One region of the Microbispora sp. NBC_01389 genome, then DNA from elsewhere that is predicted to be linked to it. Evidence: riboswitches for the same ligand, from Rfam matches in the RefSeq annotation. Region 1 holds a riboswitch; each other region holds the start of a gene.

Region 1 (4,221 bases):
AACCGGCCCGGCGACAAGGTCTTCCGCTTCTCGCCCGGCGTCAACACCTGGTGGCAGGTCCGCGGCTCTATTACCGGGCCCGGCAGCACCTACATCTACCGGAATGCGGGCCAGTGCTCCGGCCTTCAGGCCGGGGGTGAAGGCCCGCGCGGGAGTGCCCGCTAGGGCGCGAACATGCTTTCACCCGCAGGTCACGGTGGGCGTTGCCGCTGCTCGATGTGCTGCTTGAGTACCGTGAGCGGTGCACCGCCGACTGAGCCGGCGAAGTAGGACTTCGGACCAGAAGTGTCCACCCCTCAGGTACTTGCGGACATGCGCGCTGTGTTCCTTGCGGAGTATCCGCGCCGAGACGCCCTTCAGTGGGTTGACGAGCGTGGACAGGGCGACCTTCGGCGGGTGGTGGATCAGTGGGTGGACGTGGTCGAGTTCGCCGTTGAACTCCCGACGTTCGACCTCGAAGTCGGCGCCGATCTCGCGCATGAGTTCCTCGCATCGGGTCGGCATCGGGTCGGCATCGGGCCGGTGAGGGCCCCACGCCGGTACTTCGTCACGCACACCACGTGGGCGTGGAGGGTGTGGACACCATGGCGTTCGATGCGTACATCGGGGTCACTCAGGGTGTGGATTCCATCACGATGACATAAACCCGGGGGTACGATCCGGGTGTGGAGGTGGCCAGGCAGGCGCGTGCGCATGTGGCGCGACTCGACCTGAGCACGGCCCAGGTGGCGGTGCTGGACGGTCAGGCGCACACCGCCCGCGCGCTGTGGAATCTGCTGCACGAGCTCGACCGGGGGGTCACCGTCGCCCTGGCGTTGTCGGACGGCACCATGCGCGAGCACGGGCCCTGGTTGCGCGGCGGTGAGAAGGAACGCCTGCGCCGGCTGGAGAAGACGTCCGCCCGGCAGCGCCGCACTCGCGTTCCCGGCCGGCCCACGTCCAGACGGCTGGCCCGCACCTACGACCGGATCGCCCGGCTCCGCGCGACAGCCAAGCGCCGAGCCGTCGACTGGCAGCACCAGACCACCACCGAACTCGCCCGCGCCTTCGGCGTGGTCGTGGTGGAAGACCTGACGATCACGAACATGGTCCGCACTGCCACGGGCACGATCAAACGCCCCGGCCGGAACGTGCGGCAGAAGGCGGGAGCGCCATCGCCGGGCAGGCGTGGGGCCGGACGGTCACCCTGCTGGAGTACAAGACCCGTGATCGCGGCGGGCTGGTGGTGAAGGTCCCCGCCCCGGGAACGTCGCAGACCTGCCACCAATGCGGCCACCGCGACCCGGCGGCCCGGGACGGCACCCGGTTCTCGTGCGTGAATCTCGCGTGCGGGTGGGCCGGGCACGCCGACACCAACGCCGCGATCAACATACGCAACGCCGCAGGAACCGCGGTGTCAGGACGTGGAGACCTCGGGGCTGCCCGGTCCGCGAAGCGTCAACCCCCGCGCGCCGCTTGACCGCGACGCGACGGGAGAATCTCCGGCCTTCAGGCCGGGGAGGAGTTCAATACACCTGGAACGAGAAGCAGATCCCGGCCTGACGCGGAACGGGCCGGCCGCCTCCCTCGGCGAGGCGGCCGGCCCTGCCCTCAGTACATCGAGATGTGGACGTGGTCGTAGTGGTTGGCGGTGACGCCGCCGCGGTCGGACATCGGGCGCCAGCCCGGATGACCGAGGTTGTAGATGCGCTGCTGCCAGATCACGTACATCACGCCGAGCTTCGGGCCGTTCTTGATGGCCCAGGCGGCCAGGCTGTCGCCGAGCGCCTTCATCTGCGCCGAGGGCATGGAGCCGCCCGAGCTCATCATGAAGTCGCAGGCGCGGCCGAGGGGGTGCTCGCCGCTGTTCTCGGCCCGGTAACAGCCGACCGGGAAGCCCAGGTCGAAGTGGCTCTCCACCTCGGACCGCATGAGTCGCATCCGGGGCGTGATGTTGTCGGCTCCGGCCGGCAGCTCGGGCGTCCACGAGCCGCCCGCCCTCCGGCCTGGGGCGATCGGGACCAGGCGGTCGATCTTGTCCTTGATGTCGTCGATGAGCTTCTCGGCCTCCCGGCGCCGGTCGGCGACGTCCGCGGCCTGCGACTTCAGCGACGCGGTGAGCGCCTTCGCCGCCGCGGCGGCCTTCTGCCGCTCGGCGCGGACCTCGTCGACGCGCGCGAGTCTCGCGGCCTGTTCCTCCTTGAGCTGGTAGGCCACCGCGGAGACGGTCAGGTTGGGCAGGACGCGCACGCTGTCGGTCTGGTAGCGCAGCCCGACGAACTCCCGGACCTCGTCGAGGGTCGCCGTGTAGTCGGCCTCCGCCCTGCTCACGCGGGCGCGTGCCGCCGCCTCGTCGTCCCGCGCCTTGGCGAGCGCGACCCGCTTGGCGTTGTAGTCGGCGATGAGCCGGTCGACCTTCTTCTGCAGGCCGGCGAGCTGCTTCTTGAGCTGCTTCTCCGTCGGTTTGGGGGCGGCGGCGCCCGCGGCGGCCGTGCCGAGGACGAGGGCCGCGGCGGTGAGCACGCCGGCGGCCAGGGGGAACGCGCGGGGCAGAGCCCACTCCTCTCCATCTGCCGGCCGGGTTAGCTGACGGGTGCGGGCTGGAGGAGCCCGGGCAGCGACGTGCCTTTACCCCAGAGGCGTGATGGGTCCCCGGCTCCCGGGCGAGGCGCCCGGGATTAGGCGGCACCGGCTGTGACCGGTGGTGCCAGGGATACTAGTGGTAAAGAAATGGTGACTGCCACCCCAAGTCGCAACCGTACAGAGATCATTCCGTTATAGCTTCGCGCAACATGCGAGCGGCCTCCTCCGGGAGCACGTCGTTGACGAAGGCCCCCATCGCCGACTCCGATCCGGCGAGATACTTCAGCTTGTCTGCCGCCCGCCGGATCGTGAAGAGCTGGAGGTGGAGGTGGGCCAGATCCCGCCGGTAGGTGACCGGCGCCTGGTGCCAGGCCGCGACGTACGGCATGACGACGCCGAACAGCCCGTCGAGGCGGCGCAGCACGTCGATGTACAGCGGCGCGAAGGCGGCCCGCTCCTCCTGCGACAGCGCCGGGATGTCCGGGACCCGGCGGTGCGGATAGAGGTGCACCTCGAACGGATACCGGGCGGCGGCCGGGACGAAGGCCGTCCAGTGCTCGTTGGCGGCGACCACGCGGGGGCCGCTCCGCTCGGCCGCGAGGACGTCCGCGAACAGGTTGCCGCCCCGGTGCCGGGCGGCGGTGTCCAGCATCTGCCGGGTCCGCGGCGTGACGTACGGATAGGCGTAGATCTGCCCGTGCGGGTGCGGCAGCGTGATGCCGATCTCGGCGCCGCGGTTCTCGAAGCAGAAGACCTGCTCCACGCCGGGCAGCGCGGACAGTTCGGCCGTGCGGTCGGCCCACGCCTCGACGACCAGCGCGGCCTGCTCGTCGCCGAGCGAGCTGAAGGAGGCGTCGTGGTCGGAGGTGAAGCAGACGACCTCGCAGCGCCCGATCCCCGGCCGCACCTCGCTCAGCCCGCCCACCTGCTCGTACGCGCCGGTGTTGAAGCTGAACGAGGGGAAGCGGTTCTCAAACACCGCCACCTCGTACGGCGAGGGGATCTCCGAGCCGGGATGCCCGGGGCAGAGCGGGCACTCCCGGGCGGACGGCAGGTGGGTGCGGGTCTGGCGGTGCCGGGCGACGGCCACCCACTCGTCCATGAGCGGGTCGTGACGCAACTCGGACGCGAGAGGGCGCGCGGGCAGATCCCGGGGGTCGGCGGCGCCGTGGTCGGCGTCGTCGCGGCGGTCGAAATAGATCAGCTCCCGGCCGTCGGCCAGATGGGCGATGGTGCGCTTCACGGTGCGATCTCCAGCTTCACGGTGCTCTTTCGCGGGGTCACGGCGGCGTCACGGCGGTGTCCGGCGGTGTCGTCGGGAGTGTCGTCGGGAGCGTCACAGGGAGGCGGTCTCCAGGGGCGCCTCGCCGGAGGGATCGGCGAGGAGAAGCTCGCCGGCCTGCTCCGACAGCACGGCGCGGGCCTCCTCGGGCAGGCCCGCGTCGCTCACGACCACGTCGGCCTCGCCGAGGGCCGCGATCGTGCTGATGCCGATCGTCCCCCACTTGGTGTGGTCGGCCAGGACGACGAGCCGCTGGGAGGCCGCGATCAGGGCACGGTCGGTCTCCGCCTCCAGCAGGTTGGGAGTGGTGAAACCGGCCCGGACGCTCATGCCGTGCACGCCGAGCATGAGGGTGTCGACGTTCAGGGAGCGGACGG
Region 2 (4,221 bases), 2.5 Mb from region 1:
GACATCGGCTGTACGCCGAGGCCGCCGGTCTGTGGACGGGGGTGTCCACCTTGATCGAGAAGGCGGGGGAGAGCGGTGACGCGGGACACCTGGAGCAGGCCGGCGTCATCCTCCACGATCTCTCGCGCGTGGAGAAGGACGCCATGGAGGTGCTGCGTCAGCTGTAGGGACCCCGGGGCGATCGGGTCAGTTCCTCCGCTGGAGGAGGAGCGTGACGAACCCCAGGACGCCCCGATAACCGCGCAGCCACATGTCGCGGTGCTCCAGCGCCGCCGCGCGAGCGTCGTCGGCGTCCGGGCCGGGATGCTCGTTGGCCCAGCGCAGCAGCGTGCCGGTCCAGGACCACTCGTACTCGTCCCATTCGGCCAGGTCGCTGGTGTACCCGTACACCACGTCGAAACCGGCGGCCTCGGCGGCGGCGACGGTGCCGGGCAGGTCGAGGAACTCCGACTTCGTGGCGCCCAGCCGGGTGAGGGCCTCCTCGGTCGGCTCGCGCTCCCAGAACCCCTCGCCGACCAGCGCCAGCCCGTTCGGCCGCAGATAGCGGCGGACGTGCTCGACGGTCGGGCCGAGCCCGCCGAAGGCGTGCGTGGCCCCGACGCAGAGCACCAGGTCGTACTGCTCGGCGACCGGGAAGCCGGCGGCCGGTCGCTCGTGGAACCGGATGCGCTCCCAGACGCCCTGGACCTCGGCCGCGTGCTCCGCCGCCTTGAGCCCGTGCGCGTCGATGTCCACGCCGTCGGCGGTCGCGTCCTGGTAGAGGGCCAGCGCGCGCAGCGTCCAGGCGCCCTCGCCGCAGCCGAGATCGAGGATCCGCGCCCCCTCGGCCAGCCGCGCCCGGCGCAGCAGCCGGGTCACGTTGGCGCCGGAGACCGGTGCGGCGATGGGGTGGTCCCGATGAGCGAGATGGCTGATCAGCTGGCGATCCATGACCCAATCCTTCCGCATCCCTGCACGCTTTCGGCAAGCCGGATTCGCGGCGGCGGGCGGCGTGTCGCCGGCAGGGCCGCCCTCCGGCGGAGACGCCGTCACATGTGACCGGACATCTCCGCCGGGGGTGTCGTCCGCGACGCCGGGGTCACGCTCCGGGGCGTACGGCGGTGACGAAGTTGCTCCGCCAGTAGCCCTTGAGGCGGTCGACCCGGACCACCGCGCCGGAGTGCGGAGCGTTGATCACTTTCTTGTGCCCTATGTACATGCCCACGTGGCCGCCGCCACTGGTGAAGATGAGGTCACCCGGCTTGAGACTCGCCAGGGAGACCTTCTTCCTGACGGCGCTGAGCATGGACCACGTCGTACGCGGGATCTTGACGCCGGCCTTGCGCCAGGCGAACTGGACCAGCCCGGAGCAGTCGAACGCGCGTGGGCCCGTGGCGCCCCACACGTAGGGATCGCCGAGGTGCTTTCTGGCCACCTCGATGGCGTGCTCGGCCTTCTCCTGCTGGAGAGCGGCCTTGGTGAGTTTCGTGTTCACGGAGGCCTCCGCCGTGGTGGCCGTGGTGGCCGCGGCGGTCTCTCCGGCGTACGGGGTGAACGCCGTTACGGGGGGCTCCGGCGGGATGGCCGTCGAGTCCGGGGGCGGGGCCGGCACGGTCCCCGTGACGGCGCCGGCGGGCAGTGCGCCGAAGCCTCCCAGGGAGACGGTGAGCGCTGCGCTACTCAGGGTGACGCAGGCAGCGCGAAGCAGGGTGGTGGGGTTGGCGAACAGGGGATCTCTCCTACGGTCTTCCGCTTGCGCCTACCGGGTTAGCTGACGGATTCGGGCAGGGAAGTCGCCCTACAGCGCTGACGCGCCGATTCACCCCGGACCTTCGGGTCGAAGGTCGATTGGTTCCCCGGCTCCGGGCCTCCTTGCTGCACGGATTCGGCGTCACCGGCGCCCAGGGGGGCGGGAGAGGACATGGCGCCGGTGACAGTGGATGCTCTTTCCGAACACGGACTGCCGGGTTCGTTGGGCAAGGAAACTACCAAGTAACGCCATATTGCCGCAAAGGGTGCAAATGGGATTATGAGCGCATAAAGGGATCATAAAACGAGAAGTCGCAGGTCAGAGTGGTTTCCGGGGTTGCCGAAAGTGACGCGCGTCACACCCTTCCGGGCATGGGCCGGAGCAGCGTGAGATGCGGAACCTTCGCGACGGGACCCGGGAAGCGGCACCCCACAGGGGACGGCACCGCTCCCCGGTGACCTCAGCGGGTCACTGCGTGCGCCAGAACGTGCCGTTCGCCGAGGGGTCGTCGGGGTCACCCTGCGGCACGGTGAAGCCCGCGCCCCACATCGTCGTCGTTCCCGGCCTGCGGGCGACGGAGAACACGACGGCGCCGGTGCCGGGCTTCCGGACGAGCCGGGCTTGTCGCCACGTCGAGCCCGTGACCTGCCACAGAGTGGGGTTCCAGTGCCCCTGCAGGACCCACACGCCGCCCCTGCCGTCCGGCTCGACCCCGGTGTACGGCTGGGCGTCGGCGGCGCCGACGGAGACGGTCCACGACCTGCCGTTCCAGTGCATCACCAGGGTGCGGCCGAAGTTCACGTCGTCACCCTGCTCGTCGGCGCCTTCCCAGCCGACCCCGCCGACGGCCCACACGTTCTTCGACCCCACGACCGCGATGTCCTGGATGGTCACGACGGCGTCCGGCGCGGGAAGGGTGAGGGCCGGCGCCGGGACCAGGGTCCACGACTTCCCGTTCCACCGCATGATCGAGGGCCGGTCGCCCTTGACGCCCGCCGCCCAGGCCACGCCGGTCTTGTACGCGTCGACGGCGGAGGCGCGGCCCGGCAGCCGGACGCTCCGCCACGCGGACCCGGTCCAGTGCCTCGCCGCTGGCGCGAGCCTCTGTGCGGATTCGACAAGTAGCATTGCCGGTATGGCAAACGACGACGCCGCGGTCCTGGCCTCCGTGGGCGCGCGGCTGCGGGCCCTGCGCAGGCAGAACGGCAGCACGCTGAGTCGGCTCGCGGAGTCCACCGGCATCTCGGTCAGCACCCTGTCGCGCCTGGAGTCCGGCGAACGCAAGCCCACGCTGGAGCTGTTGCTGCCGCTGGCGCGGGCCTACCAGGTGCCGCTCGACGAACTCGTCGGGGCGCCGCCGGTCGGCGACCCCCGGGTGCGGTTGAAGCCCATCACCCGCTGGGACTCCACGATCGTGCCCCTGACCCAGCACCCCGGCGGGCCGCAGGCGTACAAGATGATCATCTCGGTGGACCGCTGTGAGCCCGAGCCGCGTACGCACGAGGGCTACGAGTGGCTTTACGTGCTCAACGGGAGGCTGCGACTGGTCCTCGCCGAACACGACCTCGTGCTCAAGGCGGGGGAGGCCGCGGAGTTCGACACCCGGCTGCCGCACTGGTTCGGCAGCACCGGCGAGGCGCCGGTGGAGATCCTCAGCCTGTTTGGCACGCAGGGCGAACGCATGCACGTCCGGGCGAAACCCCGCGGCGCGTAGGAGACGCCCGCTGAACCGTCCCGGGGACGCATCGCGGCCCTCCACCGCATCATGGGGCCACCTTCAGGCCGTCAAGGAGCGACGATGCGGTTCGCGCGGTGGTCGAACGCCCTTCTCCTCAATGGTGAGGCGCTCCGGCCGCGCGGCTGGGACACTGATCGGATGAGGGGCGCATGGGTCACGGTGGCGGCTCTCGGGCTCGCCTGCCTGAGCGCGTGCGGGTCCGTGGTGGCGGGGTCCTCCGGTGTGGACATGGGCCGCCTGCGGGCGCTGGGGGTCGCGCCCGACCTCGTCTATCTGGTCGACCTGCCGGGATACGAGATGGCCGAGCAGTCCATGGGCGGGATCGGCGAGGAGGGGTTCGGCGTCTTCTACACCTCGGCCGGGGGGCGTCAGGTGGAACTGCGGGTGGATCGGGGCACCTTCGGCGACGACGTGTGCCGGAGCACTCCGATCAACCTCGCTACACCGCCGGACGCGCTGGTCCTCTGCGTCCACGACGAGGTCGGCTGGTATCGGATGGCCGGCGACCGTCACGAGTACGTCGCGCTCCGGGGAGACGTCCTCATCAAGCTGGGCGGAGGGGTGACGGACGTCGGACGGGCGGCGCTGAAGACGGCCGTCGGCGGGGCACGACGCGCCACCGGCGACGGGAAGGCCGGCACCACGCCGCCCCGCGTGCCGGTGGAACGAGGCGACCTTCCCACGGCGGGCGACGGCGCGCCGGACAACGCGGTCGGCCCGGGTGGCTGACCCGCGGATGGGCGGGTTTCCGCCC
Region 3 (4,221 bases), 2.0 Mb from region 1:
GCGATCGCGGCGAGCGCCAAGGCGGGCGTCGCCGGGGTGATCCTCACCGCGGTGTTCATCGGCCTCGTCTACCGCCTGGTGGGCCTGCTGGCCGCGGTCGCGCTGGCCTGCTACGGCCTGATCTCGTACGCGGGGCTGTTGGCGATGGGCGCCACGCTCACGCTGCCCGGCCTGGCCGGGTTCGTCCTGGCGATCGGCATGGCGGTGGACGCCAACGTGCTGGTCTTCGAACGGGCCAGGGAGGAGTACGGCGCGGCGCCCCGCCGGGGCCTCAGGGCGGCCCTCGACCGAGGGTTCAAGAACGCCTGGAGCGCGATCGCCGACTCCAACATCACCACCCTGCTCGCCGCCGGGCTGCTGTTCTGGCTGGCCTCGGGACCGGTGAAGGGCTTCGGCGTGACGCTGGCCATCGGCGTGCTCGCCTCGCTGGTCTCGGCCATGCTGATCACCCGGGTGCTCGCCTCGGCCCTGATCGGCAGGGTCGGCCCGGGGGTCTCGGGCCTCGGCTCGATCGGCCGGGTCAGGACCTGGCTGACCCGGCGCGATCCCGACCTGATGCGGGCGGGACGGCGCTGGCTCGCCGTCGCGGCCGGACTGCTCGTGCTGGTGGGCGCGGGGCTGGTCACCCGCGGCCTGAACTACGGCGTCGAGTTCACCGGCGGGCGGATCGTGGAGTTCGCCACGAGCAGGCCGGTCGACGTCGCCGCGGCACGGCAGGCGGTGGCGGACGCCGGCTTCCCCACCGCCGTGGTGCAGCGGTCGGACGACGCGATCTCCGTACGGACCGGGCAGATCACCGCCGACGACGTCGTCCGCGTCGAGGAGGCCCTGGACCGGAGCGTCGGGGAGGTCGTCAAGCAGCGCGACGAGCTCGTCGGGCCGAGCCTGGGCGCGGAACTGCGCCGCAACGCGCTCATCGCGCTCGGCGTCGCGCTCGCGGCCCAGCTCGCCTACCTGGCGTTCCGGTTCCGGTGGACGTTCGGCGCCGCCGCCGTGGCGGCGCTGTTCGTGGACGCGGCCGTCGTCGTCGGCGCGTTCGCCTGGCTGGGCAAGCCGATCGACGGCGTCTTCCTGGCCGCGATGCTGACGATCATCGGATACTCGGTCAACGACAAGGTCGTGCTCTTCGACCGGGTCCGCGAGCTCTGGCCGATGTCGCGGAAGACGCCCTTCGGGCGGGTGGTGAACACGGCGATCCTGCAGACCGTGCCGCGTACGGTCAACACGGGACTCGGCGCGTTGTTCATCCTGGCGGCGCTGGCGGTGTTCGGGGGCGACTCGCTGCGCGACTTCGCGATCGCCCTGCTGATCGGCATCGTCGTGGGCACGCTGTCGTCGTCGTTCGTGGCGGGGCCGGCCGCGATCGAGCTGGAGCGGCGCGCCGGTCAGCCGCCGCCCCTGCCCGCCGCACCCCGTCGCCGGCCCGTGGCGCGCGACGGATCCGGCGCGGTGGTCTGAATCTGAAGGGGCCTGAATCCGAAGGGGTCTGAATCCGAAGGGGCCTGAATCCGAAGGGGTCTGAATCCGAAGTGGTCTGAGCGGGCCCTTCCCGGGGCGGGTGGCGCCCGCCCCGGGAACGGGCCTCAGGGACGGCCGAGGGCGCGCAGCTCGACCGGGCTGAGCGAGGAGACATTCTGGTCGATCGGTGAGTCGGTGTACTGGTGGATCGCCCAGGTCTTCCAGTCGGCCGGCGGGCTGATGTCGCCCGGGTTCCGGCTGTAGTGGGCCACCCACAGCGGATAGTCGCCCAGGCCCTGGCCGTACTTGTCGGCGAAGTTCCAGCCGCTGTAGAACATCGGCCTGACGCCGGTCTTGGCGGTCACGTACTCCAGCCACTTCCTGGCCCAGGCGTTGACGCGCGGCACCGACTGGCCGTCGGTGGTCTCCAGGTCGAGCACGAGGATGTCGCCCGGCTTGCCCGGCTGCGCGTTCACCACCCGGAGGAAGTGGTCGGCCTCGGCGATCGGGTCGTTGGCGGGATGGCCGTAGTGGTAGACACCGCGGACGATCCCCTTCTTGTCCAGCTCGCGCCAGTGCCGGGGGAAGGACGAGTCGACCCAGTCCGTTCCTTCGGTGGCCTTGATGAAGCCGAACTGCGCCCGGCTGTTGATCCAGTCGTGGTCGGCCTCATAGCCGGAGACGTCCTGGCCGTACGTGTGCGGGTTCGCGTAGGCGGGAGCGGGCGCGGCCGCGGTGGCGGCGAGCGTGGCGGCGGTGATGGTGGCCGTGCCGGCCGAGACCGCGAGTGTCGCCGCGGCGAGGGCGGCGCGCAGGCGGCGGGAGGGCCGCCCGGCGAGAGAGAACCTGAGGGTGGGCATGACGCGGGTTGAGCTCCTTGCTTCCATGCCGCCTACCGGGTTAGCTGACGGGTTCGGGCAGGAAGTGCCCTACGAGCGCATCTGGGGGGCTGCGCGGCGATTCACCCCGAAAAGTGGGTCCCCGGCTCCGCGGAACGCGGACTCGGCGGCCGCACGCCCTGGTGAGCGCACGGTCCGGGCAACGACACGGCAAGGGAGGCGACACGGAGGTCACCGGCACGCATGCCGTGACACCCAAAGGTACATACAGCTCAACAATGGTGTAAACCTGACAAAACATGTTTTTACCTGGGCGGACTCGTCGCACGGGCGGCCCGCTGGACGGGATCCCGTGCGAAGCGGCGCCGAGGAGGTTTGTAAGTTCGTGACTGACCTGAGCGCTGAGTCACGCGAGAGGTGGACCCATGACCGCAGCTTCCGCCGGCCCCGACCTCGGCGACCCCGGCTCCGGCGACGTGCCGCCGCCGTCGCCCGCGGAGTTCCGGCGCGCGCTCGGCACGTTCGCGACCGGCGTGACCGTGGTCACGGGTCTGGACGACGGAGAGCCGGTGGGGTTCGCCTGCCAGTCGTTCGCGTCGGTGTCCCTCGATCCGCCGCTCGTGCTCTTCTGCGCCGACCACAGGGGCCGCGCCTGGCCGCGGATCAGGAGGTCCGGCCGCTTCTGCGTCAACGTCCTCGGCGAGGAGCAGGTCGACGTGTGCGCCAGGTTCGGATCGAGCAACGGCGACAAGTTCGCCGGGCTCGCCTGGGACCTGTCCCACCGGGGCACGCCCGCCCTGCGTGACGTGCTGCTGCGCGTCCACGGCGAGGTGCGGGAGGTGCACGTGGCCGGAGATCACGACGTGGTGATCGGCCTGGTCCGCGAACTCGAACCCGTCCACCCGGAGCAGCGGCCGATGCTGTTCTTCCGCGGCAGGTTCGGCGTGTACCACGACGACCCCGCCACGGCGCTCGGCCCCAACCTGTGGGGCTGGGGCGACCACTGGGGGTGAGACGGCGGCGCGGGGACGACGCGAGGACGACGCGGGGTGCGGGGCGGTGACCTGCCGGTGACTTGACAGCCTGCCCGCTCCGCGAGATCGGTGAACAGGCGGCGAATCGGGGGCCTGATGCGGGAAGGGCGGGTGCGGCTCGGCGGAGCGCTGGACACGGCCCTGGACACGGCCGGGATCCTGTTCGCCGCGATCTTCTTCTGCCTGTCCCTCACGCCGTCGCTGCTGCCCCGCTCCTGGCCGCTGCAGGGGATCATCGCGGGGGTGCTGACCGCGACCGGATACCTCGCCGGGGTGACCGCAGGCGCCCTGGCCCGCCGGAGCGCCGCCACGGCCGCCCGGTGGTGTCCCGGGACCCGGCGCGAGAAATGGCGCGAGGGACGGCGCGAGGGACGTTGCGAGGGACGTTGCGAGAAATGGCGCGAGAAATGGCGCCGTACGGGACGGCGGCGGGTGCGCCGCCTGGTCGCGACGTTCGGCTGCGGGCTGGGCGCCGCGTCGCTGGTCCTCGGCGTACGCGCCCAGCGGGCCATCTACCCGCTGATGGGGCTGCGCCCGCCGGAACGGCTCGGCTATCTCGGCGTGCCGTTCGTCGCGGCGGCGGTCTTCCTGCTCCTGCTGGCCGCCGCCCGCGCGCTGCGCGTCGCGGCCCGGGCGCTCGGAGGCGTGCTCGGGCGATGGATCCCCGCCGCGGCGGCGCGGCTGGCCGCGGGGCTCGGCGTGGGCGTGCTGGCCGTCCTGCTGACCGACGGGATCCTCACGGAGGCCCTGCTCAGAGGGGCCGACAACAGCTTCGCGGCGATCAACAGCGAGACCGCCCCCGGCACCTCGCCGCCCCGGTCCGCCGCCGTCTCGGGCGGCCCCTCCTCTCTGGTCTCCTTCGCGTCGCTCGGCCTGGAGGGCCGGGCGTT
Region 4 (4,221 bases), 2.9 Mb from region 1:
CGGTGAGAAGTGGAAGTCGGCCAGGAAGAAGTATCTGGCGCTCAACGACGACTTCAAGAAGCAGAACGCGCGGGTCGAGGCGCTGCGCTCGGGGCTGGTGACCATGGCGGTCAGCAGCTACCAGGTGGGCGACATCGGATCCTGGGGCGTCTTCTACAACCCCGACCCCGACACCATGCTCAGCGGTCTCGCCACGTACAACCACATCTCCGCCGAGCGCGTCGGGCGGCTCCAGCAGTACGAGGGCGCCATCCAGGGCCTGAAAGACCGGCGGGACCAGACGAAGACGGTCTACGCCGAGGCCGCCAAGGTCAGGAGCGAGCTCGCCGACGAGAAGAAGAAGGTCGACGCGCTCGTCAACGAGCAGATGAAGCTGTTGCGCTCGCTCGGCACCTACAACGCGGGCAATCCCAACAGCGCGGGCGTCGCCTACAAGGGCTCCGCGTCGGGCAACGCCCTGTCTGCGCTCCAGTTCGCCTACAAGCAGGTCGGCAAGCCGTACCGCTACGGGAGCAGCGGGCCGGACTCCTGGGACTGCTCCGGCCTCGTCCAGGCCTCCTGGGCGGCGGGCGGAGTCGGCCTGCCGCGTACGAGCTACGAGCAGTGGGCGTGGGGCGCGAGCCGCCGCGTGTCCCTCGACGCGCTCCAGCCGGGCGATCTGCTCTTCCACGCGGGCTTCGGTCACGTGGGCCTGTACGCGGGCGACGGCAAGGTCGTCCACGCTCCGCAGACCGGCGATGTTGTGAAGATTGTCACACTCGCGGAGTATCACGCGATCGGTGCCGTCCGCCCCTGACGGCCAGTGTGATCTTTGTTCCGGATGTGCGCTAAGTGCCGAATTTGGGCGTTGCGATGCCTGGTGTGAGCAGAGTCACACTCATCCTGCTGTGGCGTGGGTAAGCTGCGGTTTCTCCTGTGCCGCCTTCGTTATCCGATCTTTATATGCCGGGGTGGCTTTGCCGAGAGCCGCCCGATCTGGGTAGCTTCTGGGCCGCGGCGAGCACGCCTCGCCGCGGCGAGCCCGGCCCGGCCGGCCGGGCCCGCGTCATCCACCGTCGCCGGCGCCGTCCGTCTACTTGCTCCCTCAGGGGATATTCCGGGCGCCGGGGACCTGCCGAGTCCGTGCAGTCAGGAGGCACGGAGCCGGGGAACCATCGACCTTCTTCGCGAAGGTCCGGGGTGAATCGGCGCGTCCACGCGCCGTAGGGCGACTTCCCCGCCCGAACCCGTCAGCTAACCCGGTAGGCGTACGCGGAAGATCCAAGGAGAGATCCTGTCTACCACCCCCGCTAGCCTGTCCCGTCTTGCCCGAATTGCCCTTGGGGGTGCCGCTTTGACGGCATCCGTGGGGATCGCCGGCGCGCAGCCGGCGGCGGCCGACTCGGTGACGGTCACGGTCACGAAGTTGGCCGCGGAGACGAACGCGAGGTCCGCCACCACAGGGGCGGCCAAGAAGGCCGCGAAGAAGGCGACCAAGAAGGCGACCAGGAAGGCGGTCGCCAAGCGGAAGAAGCTCAGCAAGGCCACGCTCCAGCTGGCCAAGGCGCAGCGAGCGGTCACGACCGCGAGGAAGCAGATCGGCGACCCCTACCGCTACGGCGCCAGCGGACCGGGCGCGTTCGACTGCTCGGGCCTGGTCACCTACGCCTGGCGCAAGGCCGGCGTACGGCTGCCGCGCACGACGTGGTCCATCCGCAGCGCCGTACGGAAGAAGGTGTCCTGGGGTCACTTCAAGCCCGGCGACCTCATCTTCACCAGCGGCGGTGGCCACGTCGGCATGTACGTCGGGCACGGCAGGATGATCCACGCCCCGCACAGCGGCACACGGGTCAGGATCGACAAGCTCGACTCCTACCGCAGGGCGACCTTCGTGGGCGCCGTACGCCCCGGCGTCTGATCGGTCCCCCGGTCCCCGGTGCCGGGCCCGTCGTCGCCGGCATCACTCCACGGCTCCGTCCTCCCCTCGCGGGTGGGCGGAGCCGTGGCGTTCCCCGACGCTGACAGGCCGGCTGACGGATCGGCCGGCGATGGCGGGCGCCTGGTAGCGTGCTCGCGTCAGGTCCCGCGGACGGGACGTCGCTGGCAGGCTCGAACGCCTCTGGAGACCCGGTAAGACCCCCTATGTGGCACAGGCTGGCGAAGCAGGAGACCGCGGGAGCGCCGTACGCGCGGCACAGGCCGGATCTGCGGCGTCCCCGCCGAGGAGCTCATGCTCGTCGCTTCGGCCCCCGCCGGTTCGCGTCCATGGCCGTCGCGCTGGCCGCGCTGCTGGCCGGTACGGCCGCCGCGGCGCCGCCCGACCCCCTCTCGCCCCTGCTTTCCCGGGCCCGCGCCGCCGTGCGCGAGCAGCCCGGCATGTGGACCGGCGCCTCCGTCGCCCGTGGCGAGCACGCCGTCGTCGTCGGCGCGCCGCGGCGGCTGGTCGCCGAGATCGCCCGGCTGGCGGGCCGCGCCGACCGCACGGTCACGCGGGTCTGGGGAGAGCACGGCGGCGCGGTGGTCCTCGTGCCGCGCACCGAGGAGCAGGCGGCCCTTCTGGCCGCCCCGGCGGTGGTCGGCGGCCTCGCGGCCGTCGCGACCGGCGACCGGGTGATCGTGCAGCCCGCCGCGTTCGCCCGCCTGTCCGCGGCCGGCCGCCAGGTCGTCGTGACCCACGAGCTGACGCACGTCGCGGCCTCCGGGCCCCGCGCGGTGCCGATGTGGCTCCTGGAGGGCTTCGCCGACTATGTGGGCTACCTCGACAGCGGCCTGCCCGTTCACACGATCGCCGCCGAACTCGCCGCGGACCTGCGAGCCGGCGGTGGAGCCGGAGCGGAAGCCGACACAGCGGTCGGCGCGGAGGCCGGCACAGGGGCTGGTCCAGCGGCCGGCACCGCGGCTGACACAGCGGCCGGCGCGCCGTTGGCCCGTCTGCCGGAACCCGCGGACTTCGCCGCCAGGCCCGCCCAGGCGTACGAGGAGGCCTGGCTGGCCTGCCGTTACATCGCCGCCCGGTTCGGTGAGCGGAGACTGGTCGCCCTCTACCGCGCCGCGCTGCGTGAGGACGCCGATGCCGCGCTGCGGGATGTCCTCGGGCTGACCACCGCCGAGCTGACCCGCCTCTGGCGGTCCTCCGTACGGGCCGAGCTGGCCCGGTCCTGATCCCGGTCCTGATCGCGGTCCTGATCCTGGGGCAGGCGAGAGGCGGGACGGGCCTGCGAGAATGCGTTCCCGGGCGGGCCGCGTGGCCGTGGGCCGTCCGCCGCACCGATGCCGGGGGTGAGGATGGCGAACAAGACGTTGATCGTCACGAACGACTTCCCGCCCAGACCGGGAGGCATCCAGGCGTTCGTGCACGGCCTCGCCTCCCGCAGGCCGCCCGGCTCGGTCGTCGTGTACGCGCCTCGCTGGAAGGGGTGTGAGGAGTTCGACACCCGCCAGCCGTACGAGGTGGTCCGTCATCCCTCCACGCTCATGCTGCCGACGCGTGCGGTGGCGGGCAGGGCGGCGGCGCTGGTGGAGGACGGCGCCACCGTCGTCTTCGGCGCCGCCGCGCCGCTCGGCCTGCTCGCCCCCGCCCTGCGTGCCGCCGGCGCGGCGCGGATCGTCATGCTGACCCACGGGCACGAGGCGTCCTGGGCACGGCTGCCCGGCGCCCGCGGCATGCTGCGCCGGATCGGGGCGGGCGCCGACGTCGTGACCTACCTCGGTGAGTACACGCGCCGACTGCTCGCCCCGGTGATTCCCGCCCCCCGGCTCGTACGGCTCGCTCCGGGCGTGGACACCGAAGCCTTCCGCCCCGGCGCGGGCGGCGGGCGGGTCCGGGCGGCGCTCGGCCTGGGCGACCGGCCGGTGGTCGTCTGCGTCTCCCGGCTGGTGCCCCGCAAGGGACAGGACGTGCTGCTGCGGGCCTGGCCGCTCGTCCTGCGGCGGGTGCCCGGAGCGGTGCTGCTGCTGGTCGGCGGTGGCCCTTCACGGCGGTCGCTGGAACGGGCGGTCGCCGGGGCGGGGCCGCGCGGATCGGTGGTGATCACCGGGTCTGTCCCGTGGGCGGATCTCCCGGCCCACTACGACGCCGGAGACGTGTTCGCCATGCCGTGCCGCAGCAGGTTCGGGGGGCTCGACGCCGAAGGGCTCGGCATCGTCTATCTGGAGGCGTCGGCGACCGGCCTGCCGGTGGTCGCCGGTTCCTCGGGAGGCGCCCCCGACGCCGTACGGCACGGCGAGACCGGCCTGGTGGTC

The links. A riboswitch is a leader RNA that binds a small molecule or an ion and turns the genes downstream of it on or off. The one in region 1 is predicted to bind cyclic di-AMP.
Region 2: another riboswitch for cyclic di-AMP. It lies ahead of OG344_RS11680 (C40 family peptidase); the one in region 1 lies ahead of OG344_RS00240 (hypothetical protein).
Region 3: another riboswitch for cyclic di-AMP. It lies ahead of OG344_RS24370 (glycoside hydrolase family 25 protein); the one in region 1 lies ahead of OG344_RS00240 (hypothetical protein).
Region 4: another riboswitch for cyclic di-AMP. It lies ahead of OG344_RS20975 (C40 family peptidase); the one in region 1 lies ahead of OG344_RS00240 (hypothetical protein).

What each region holds. Positions count from the first base shown of each region.
Region 1 covers NZ_CP109552.1:35,718-39,938, reverse strand. The annotation lists gene OG344_RS00260 (hypothetical protein) at 1-165, shown strand, start outside; partial or broken gene tnpA (IS200/IS605 family transposase) at 192-617, opposite strand; gene OG344_RS00250 (hypothetical protein) at 666-1,229, shown strand; gene OG344_RS00245 (zinc ribbon domain-containing protein) at 1,223-1,459, shown strand; gene OG344_RS00240 (hypothetical protein) at 1,591-2,502, opposite strand; cyclic di-AMP (ydaO/yuaA leader) riboswitch at 2,537-2,673, opposite strand; gene galT (galactose-1-phosphate uridylyltransferase) at 2,747-3,805, opposite strand; gene OG344_RS00230 (DeoR/GlpR family DNA-binding transcription regulator) at 3,899-4,221, opposite strand, start outside.
Region 2 covers NZ_CP109552.1:2,581,856-2,586,076, forward strand. The annotation lists gene OG344_RS11670 (DUF4872 domain-containing protein) at 1-167, shown strand, start outside; gene OG344_RS11675 (SAM-dependent methyltransferase) at 187-930, opposite strand; gene OG344_RS11680 (C40 family peptidase) at 1,079-1,474, opposite strand; cyclic di-AMP (ydaO/yuaA leader) riboswitch at 1,721-1,880, opposite strand; gene OG344_RS11685 (hypothetical protein) at 2,198-2,857, opposite strand; gene OG344_RS11690 (helix-turn-helix domain-containing protein) at 2,865-3,443, shown strand; gene OG344_RS11695 (hypothetical protein) at 3,606-4,196, shown strand.
Region 3 covers NZ_CP109552.1:5,546,231-5,550,451, reverse strand. The annotation lists gene secD (protein translocase subunit SecD) at 1-1,458, shown strand, start outside; gene OG344_RS24370 (glycoside hydrolase family 25 protein) at 1,584-2,318, opposite strand; cyclic di-AMP (ydaO/yuaA leader) riboswitch at 2,333-2,476, opposite strand; gene OG344_RS24365 (flavin reductase family protein) at 2,723-3,310, shown strand; gene OG344_RS24360 (alpha/beta hydrolase) at 3,428-4,221, shown strand, end outside.
Region 4 covers NZ_CP109552.1:4,635,549-4,639,769, forward strand. The annotation lists gene OG344_RS20970 (NlpC/P60 family protein) at 1-796, shown strand, start outside; cyclic di-AMP (ydaO/yuaA leader) riboswitch at 1,103-1,263, shown strand; gene OG344_RS20975 (C40 family peptidase) at 1,334-1,897, shown strand; gene OG344_RS20980 (hypothetical protein) at 2,245-3,141, shown strand; gene OG344_RS20985 (glycosyltransferase family 4 protein) at 3,265-4,221, shown strand, end outside.